One region of the Cellulosimicrobium sp. KWT-B genome, then DNA from elsewhere that is predicted to be linked to it. Evidence: riboswitches for the same ligand, from Rfam matches in the RefSeq annotation. Region 1 holds a riboswitch; the other holds the start of a gene.
The links. A riboswitch is a leader RNA that binds a small molecule or an ion and turns the genes downstream of it on or off. The one in region 1 is predicted to bind S-adenosylmethionine.
Positions count from the first base shown of each region.

Region 2: linked by a shared signal. The riboswitch ahead of B9L22_RS08735 (methylenetetrahydrofolate reductase) and the one ahead of B9L22_RS03600 (LLM class flavin-dependent oxidoreductase) in region 1 are both predicted to bind S-adenosylmethionine.

Region 1 covers NZ_NEDO01000001.1:830,103-833,500, forward strand. The annotation lists gene B9L22_RS03595 (NtaA/DmoA family FMN-dependent monooxygenase) at 1-135, opposite strand, end outside; gene B9L22_RS03600 (LLM class flavin-dependent oxidoreductase) at 153-1,307, opposite strand; SAM riboswitch class IV at 1,653-1,760, opposite strand; gene B9L22_RS03605 (TetR/AcrR family transcriptional regulator) at 1,930-2,652, shown strand; gene B9L22_RS03610 (MMPL family transporter) at 2,761-3,398, shown strand, end outside.
Region 2 covers NZ_NEDO01000002.1:571,115-574,512, forward strand. The annotation lists gene B9L22_RS08730 (cation acetate symporter) at 1-1,051, shown strand, start outside; SAM riboswitch class I at 1,141-1,243, shown strand; gene B9L22_RS08735 (methylenetetrahydrofolate reductase) at 1,249-2,310, shown strand; gene metE (5-methyltetrahydropteroyltriglutamate--homocysteine S-methyltransferase) at 2,343-3,398, shown strand, end outside.

The sequences.
Region 1 (3,398 bases):
GGCACGGCGCGCGAGGTGCTCGAACGACGCGAAGTCGATCTGGCTGCGCGAGCGGGGGTCGCTCCACACGGTGGTGTTGTTGACGCCCGGGAAGTGGGCGCCGAGGTGGATCTGCTTGCGGGGTCGGGTGCTCATGTCGGGTCCGTCCGGGCTCAGGCGATCGCCGCGTAGCGGTTCGCGGGGTGCGGGAGGCCGAGCGTGTCGCGCAGCGTCGTGCCCGGGTACGCGGTGCGGAACAGGCCCACGCCCTGGAGCAGCGGCACGACCCCGTCGACGATCGCGTCGAGGTCCGTGCTCAGCGACGACGGCCGCAGCAGGAAGCCGTCGGCGGCACCGGCGTGCGCCCACTCCTCGACCGTCGCCGCGAGGTCGCGCGCCGTGCCGACGTGCGTCAGCGAGTCGGTGTCCCACGAGACGCCCTCGAGGTCCTCGAGCAGGTCGAGGCGGGCCTGCGCGCTCGCCCGCGTGTCGCCGACGACGACGTAGGCGTCCACGAGGACCCGGAGCGTGTCGGGGTCGCGCCCGGCGTCCGCGGCGGCGTCGCGCACCTGCGCCCGCAGCGCGACCGCCTCGTCCCGCGTCGCGGCGCGGACCCGCACGACGTCGGCCCGCCGGGCCGCGAGGTCGAGCGACGCCGGCGTGCTCGCCCGCACGACGACGGGCGGCTGGCCCTGCGGCGGGCGCGGCGTGATCGACGGCCCCTTGACCGCGAACCGGATGCCCTCGTGGTCGACGTAGTGCAGCTTCTCGCGGTCCACGAACCGGCCCGTCGCGACGTCGCGGATCTCGGCGTCGTCCTCCCACGAGTCCCACAGGCGCGTGACAACCTCGACCGCCTCGTCGGCCTCGGCGACGGCGTCGGGCTCGTCCTGGGCGCCCTTGCGCCCGAAGGCCGCGGCCTCGGCCGGGGTCGTGGACCACCCGACCTGCCATCCCGCGCGGCCGGAGCTCACGTGGTCGATCGTCGCGACCGCCTTCGAGACGTGGAACGGCTCGGTGTGCGTGGTGGTGACGGTCGGGACGAGGCCGATGCCCGCGCTGCGCGGCGCGAGCCGGGACGCGACGAGCGCGGCGTCGAGCCGGCCGCGCACGGACCCGTTGCGGCCCGGCTGGAGGGTGAACGCGTCGTCGAGCGTGACGAGGTCGAGCAGGCCGCGCTGGGCGGTGGCCACGAGCTCGACGAGGCGCTTGGCGTCGAACAGGCGCTGGGCCTGGGAGCCCACGGTCCGCCAGGCGGCGGGGTGCGCACCGGCGTCGGTGAGGTCGACGCCCAGGTGGACGGTGCGGGCGGGGCGGGGGTCGGGCATCGCGAGGATCCGTTCTGGGACAGGCGCCGGCGGCGCGCTCAGGGCGCGGCGGGGTGCCGGGGGTGGGCAGGGTCGCCTCGCCGCGGGACGGCAGGGCGGGGCCGGGGAGGCCGGAGGAAGGCGCGTCAGGGCGTGCGCGCGGGAGCGCGCGGCGTCAAGAGCGGGGCGTCGTCAGCGACAACAGGTGACGCGCGCGGGGGCGCCGCCCGGACAGGAGACGACGGCCGCAGCGCCGACCGGACAGGGGCACGTCGGCGCGTGCGGGGTGCTCACCGCGGTGCTCGACTCTCGCCGGTCCATCGTCCGTCTCCTTCGTGCCCGTCTCCGGGCGCCGCGTGTTGCCCCGCACCGCGCAGGTCGCGCGACGCGGGACCTGGTCCTCACCCGGGGCACCCCGCCACGCGGGAGGGTTGCCGTCCGACGAGCCGGGGCTTCGCGTCGGAGCTCATGACCATGTCCTGTGCCGGGGTCCGTGGACCTCGGTTGCCGGGAACCTACGAGCGGTCGGAGAGGGTGTCAACGCACCGCCGGGACCTTCCCACATACTGGACTTGATCGGTCGACTTTGAGCAGTCGAGGCCCCCGTTTGCACCGAGTGCATCGATGCACCTAGTGTCAAGAGGTGCCTCTCCTCCCCGGACCCGAGCGCCCGACCACGCCCGCGACGGGCGCCGTGACCCCGGACGCGCCGAGCGCGGACGTCCCCGGCCCGGACGCCGCGGCTCCGGACCGTCGCGCGGCCCTGCGCGCACGCCACCGCCGTGCGATCGTCGCCGCCGCCGCGTCGCTCATGGAGGAGAAGGGCGGCGCGCGCTTCACCGTCGACGAGCTCGCGGCCCGCGCCGACGTCGCGCGCCGCACGATCTTCAACCACTTCGCGTCGCTCGACGACGTCGTCGTCGAGGTCTGCGAGGACGTGCTGGGCACCGTCGTCGAGACGCTCGGGGCGAGCGCGGCCGAGCCGGGCACCGACCGCCCCACGCCCCTCGACGACGTCACCGCGGCGCTGCGCGGCACGGACCTCGTCGGCCCCATGGCCTACCTCACGCGCGCCCTCGGCGGTACCGCGACCGAGCCCACGCCGCGCGTCACGACGATGGTCGTGCGCACCTTCACCCACCTCGCCGAGCGCCTCGTCGCGGCGACCACGCGCCGGCACCCGGACGTCGACCCGCTCGAGATCGAGATGCTCGTCGGTGCGCTCATGGCCGGGGTCCTCGTCATCCAGCGGCGCTGGTGGGCCGAGACCGGCGCCGCCGACGACGACGCCTCGCGCGCGGTGTGGTCGGGCCTGCTCGACCGCCTCGTCGAACGGATCCGCGCCGGCTGGGCGGACCCCGCCTGACGCGAGCCGCACCCTCCCAGCCCCGACCCGCCCCGCGACCACCTCTCCCGCAGCATCACCCCCGCACCCCGGGCACACCCGCCACCGGACTCCCACCGAAGGACCCTCATGGCTGAACTCCTCTACCGCCTCGGCCGCGCGTGCGCGCGCCGCGCACGGACCGTCCTCGCCGCGTGGCTCGCGGTGCTCGTGCTCGCCGGGGCGGCGTTCGTCGCGTTCGGCGGCACGCTCGCCAGCAGCTTCTCGATCCCCGGCACCCCGACCGCCGACGTCACCGAGCGCCTCCAGACGGCGCTGCCCGAGGCGTCGGGCGGGAGCGGCACGATCGTCCTCGCGACGGACGACGGCGCCCCGTTCACGCCCGAGCAGGAGGCGGCGATCGCGGACCGCTTCGCCGCGGCGGAGGAGGTCGACGGCGTCGCGTCGGTCGTCGACCCGTTCGCGACGCAGGAGGAGCTCGCCGACCAGCGGAAGCAGATCGACGACGGCCGCACCCAGATCGCCGCGGGACGCGAGCAGATCGAGGACGGCCGCGCGCAGCTCGCCGCCGCGCAGGAGCAGGTCGACGCCGCGCGCGCCCAGCTCGACGCGGGCCAGGCCCAGCTCGATGCCGCACGTGCCCAGGCGGAGGCCGCGGGCGCGCTGGAGCAGGCCGCGCCGCAGCTCGACGCGCAGCAGGCCGAGATCGACGCGGGCCGCGCCACGCTCGAGTCGCAGGCCACGACGCTCGACCAGCAGGTCACCGC
Region 2 (3,398 bases), on a different contig from region 1:
GATCGCGGTCGTGGTGAGCGCCGTCGTCGCCGCGGGCGGGATGCGCTCCATCACGTTCGTCCAGGCGTTCCAGTTCTGGGTCAAGCTCACCGCCCTCGCGGTGCCGCTCGTCTTCGTGCTCATGGCGCTCGGCGGGGCGTTCGAGCCTGGCGGCGCCGTCGTCACGTTCGACCCCGGCGCCGTGTTCCCCCACGAGGCCGGGCCGGGCGGCCTCGACGCGTACGCGACCGTCTCGCTCCTGCTCGCCCTCCTGCTCGGCACGACCGGCCTGCCGCACGTCCTCGTGCGCTTCTACACCTCGCCCGACGGCGGCTCGGCTCGCCGCACGACCGTCGTCGTGCTCGTCATGATCAGCGTGTTCTACATGGTGTCGAGCACGCTCGGGCTCGTGGCGCGGGTCGTCGCGCCCGACCTCGCGGCGCCCGGCGTCGCGGACACGGTCGTCCTCACGCTGCCGACCCGCCTCGTGCCCGGGCTCGGCGGCGAGCTGCTCGCCGCGCTCGTCGTCGCCGGGGCGTTCGCCGCGTTCCTCGGGACGTCGTCGGGGCTCGTGGTCGCGCTGGCGGGCGTCGTGAGCCAGGACCTGTTCGGCGGCACCGTGCGGTCCTTCCGCTGGTCGGCGGTCGCGTGCACGCTCATCCCGCTCGCGTTCGCGCTCGTCACCATCCCGCAGGGCCTCGTGACGAGCGTCGGGACGGTGTTCGTCTTCGCCGCGTCCGCCCTGTCCCCCGTGATCCTGCTCGGCGTGTGGTGGCGCGGCCTCACCGCGCGCGGCGCGGTGGCGGGCATGGTCGTGGGCGCCGTCCTGTGCGCGACGGCGCTGCTCGCGTCGTCCGCGCTCGTCGCCGCGGGGTACGGGAGCCCGTCCGGCGACACGGCCGACGGCGTCCCCGGCGTCGTGCGCGCCCTGCTCGCCCAGCCCGCCGCCTGGACCATCCCGCTCGCGACGGCGACCGTCGTCGTCGTGTCGCTCCTCGACCGGCGCGGCCCGCCGCTGCGCACCGACCGGTTCCTCCGCCGTCTGCACGTGCCCGAGCGCCGTCGGGCCTGAGACTCGTCGCACCGGGAGCGCCGACGACCCTCCGCATCTCACCTGGCGGGCGCTCTCGACCGCATGTCGGATGGGTCGTAGGATCGTGGCAACCATCCAGAGCGGTCGAGAGTCCTGGCTCGACGACACCGCAGCAACCCGCCGACGGAAGCCTCCCGAGGACAAAGGTGCTAACGCCAGGGTCGATGGAGTGACGCATGACCTCAGAGGCATCCTTCGCGCACCGTCCGGGCCGTCCTCGACCCACGGTGTCGTTCGAGCTCATGCCCCCGCGCCGACCGGACGCGGCCCCGAAGTTCTGGGAGACGGCACGCCGTCTCGTCGCGACGCACCCCGACTTCGTGTCCGTGACGTACGGCGCCGCAGGCACCGACCGCGCGACCGCGCGCCAGGTCGTCGGACGCCTGCTCCAGGGCACGCCCGTGCTGCCGATCGCGCACCTCACGTGCGTCGGGGCGTCGCGCGAGGACGTGGAGTCGGTCATCACCGACTTCCTCGACGAGGGCGTGCGGAGCTTCCTCGCGCTGCGGGGCGACCCGCCGCGCGACCAGCCGGACTGGCAGCCCGCACCCGACGGCGTCCGGTCGTCGACCGAGCTCGTCGCCCTGCTGCGCGAGGTCGAGGCGTCGCGCTGCGCGTCCGACCCGGCCGTCGCGCTGCGCGGCGCGGCCCGGCCGCTGACGATCGCCGTCGCGACGTTCTGCGACGGCAACCCCGCCGCCGGAACGACGCGCGCCCAGGAGGTGCGCCGCCTCTGGCAGAAGCAGCAGGCCGGCGCGAGCTTCGCGATCACGCAGCTCTTCTACGACGCGTCGTCGTACACCGACTTCGTCGCCGAGGCCCGCGCGGCCGGCGTGACGATCCCCATCCTCGCCGGGCTGCTGCCCACGACGGAGCCCGCGCGGCTCCGTCGCGTCGAGGAGCTCACGGGCGTGCGCCCGCCCCAGCACCTGCTGGACGCGCTCGACGCCCTGCCCGACCCGGAGGCGCAGCACGCCTACGGGATCGCGTACTCGGTCGACCTCGCGCAGCGCGTCCTCGACGCGGGCACGCCCGGTCTGCACGTGTACACGTTCAACAAGCACCGCGCCGCTCTTGACCTGCTCGAGGGTGTCCACCTCGGCGGCGGGTCGGTCGGGACCGGGGGCGGCGCCAGCGCCGCCGCCGCCCCGCTCGTCCCGGACCTGGCCAGCGGGCCGTGGGTCACCGGCACCTCCCTGCCCACGACGAGCGCCGCCACGCACGGCGCGCCCGTCTGACCGGTCCTCCGGACCAGCAAGAGGTTTCGATCATGGCCACTTCCGTACACTCCCCTACCCAGAACCCGGTCGGCTTCCCCGCCGGCACCGTGCTCGGCTACCCGCGCATCGGTCGCCGCCGCGAGCTGAAGAAGGCCGTCGAGGCGTTCTGGGCCGGCAAGACCTCGGCCGAGGAGCTCGAGGCCACGGCCCGCGAGCTGCGCCTCGCGACCGTGCGCCGGCTCGTCGACCTCGGCCTCGGCGCCGACGACGCGTCCGTCCCCGGCTCGTTCTCCTTCTACGACCAGGTGCTCGACGTCGCCGCGGCCCTCGGGGCGGTCCCGTCGCGGTTCGCGCCGCTGACCGACGACGCGGGCCGCCTCGACCTCGCGGGCTACTTCACCGTGGCGCGCGGCCAGGGGGACGACGCCCCGCTCGAGATGACCAAGTGGTTCGACACGAACTACCACTACCTGGTCCCCGAGATCGGCCCGGACACCCCGATCCGCTTCGTCGACGACCGCGTCGTGCGCGAGTTCGTCGAGGCGAAGGAAGCCGGCGTCGTGACGCGGCCCGTCGTCGTCGGGCCGGTGACGTTCCTGGCGCTGTCCAAGGCCGCGGACGACGCGCCCGCCGGGTACTCGCCGCTCGACCGCCTCGACGACGTCGTCGCCGCCTACGCCGACCTGCTGCGCGCGCTCGCCGCGGCGGGGGCGCCGTGGGTCCAGCTCGACGAGCCGATCCTCGTCACCGACTCGGTCGACGTGCCGTTCACCGAGCTCGCCGCCGCCGTGGGGTCCGCGTACCGCGCCCTCGCGACCGACCTCCGCCCGGTGCCGAGCCCGGGGTCTTCGGCGGCCTCGTCCGCAAACCCGGCGGCAACCCCTGGTTCGGCGCAGGACGCGCGGCCCGCGATCCTCGTCGCCACGCCGTTCGGCGGGCTGGAGACGTCGCCGGACGGCGACGGCGCGACCTTCGACTTCCTGGCGACCCTCGCGGGCACGGACGTCGAAGCGATCGCGATCGACGCCGTCCGTGCGGACCTTCCGGACTCGCCCTACGACGACCTCCTGACGAAGACGCTCGTCGTCGGCGCGATCGACGGGCAC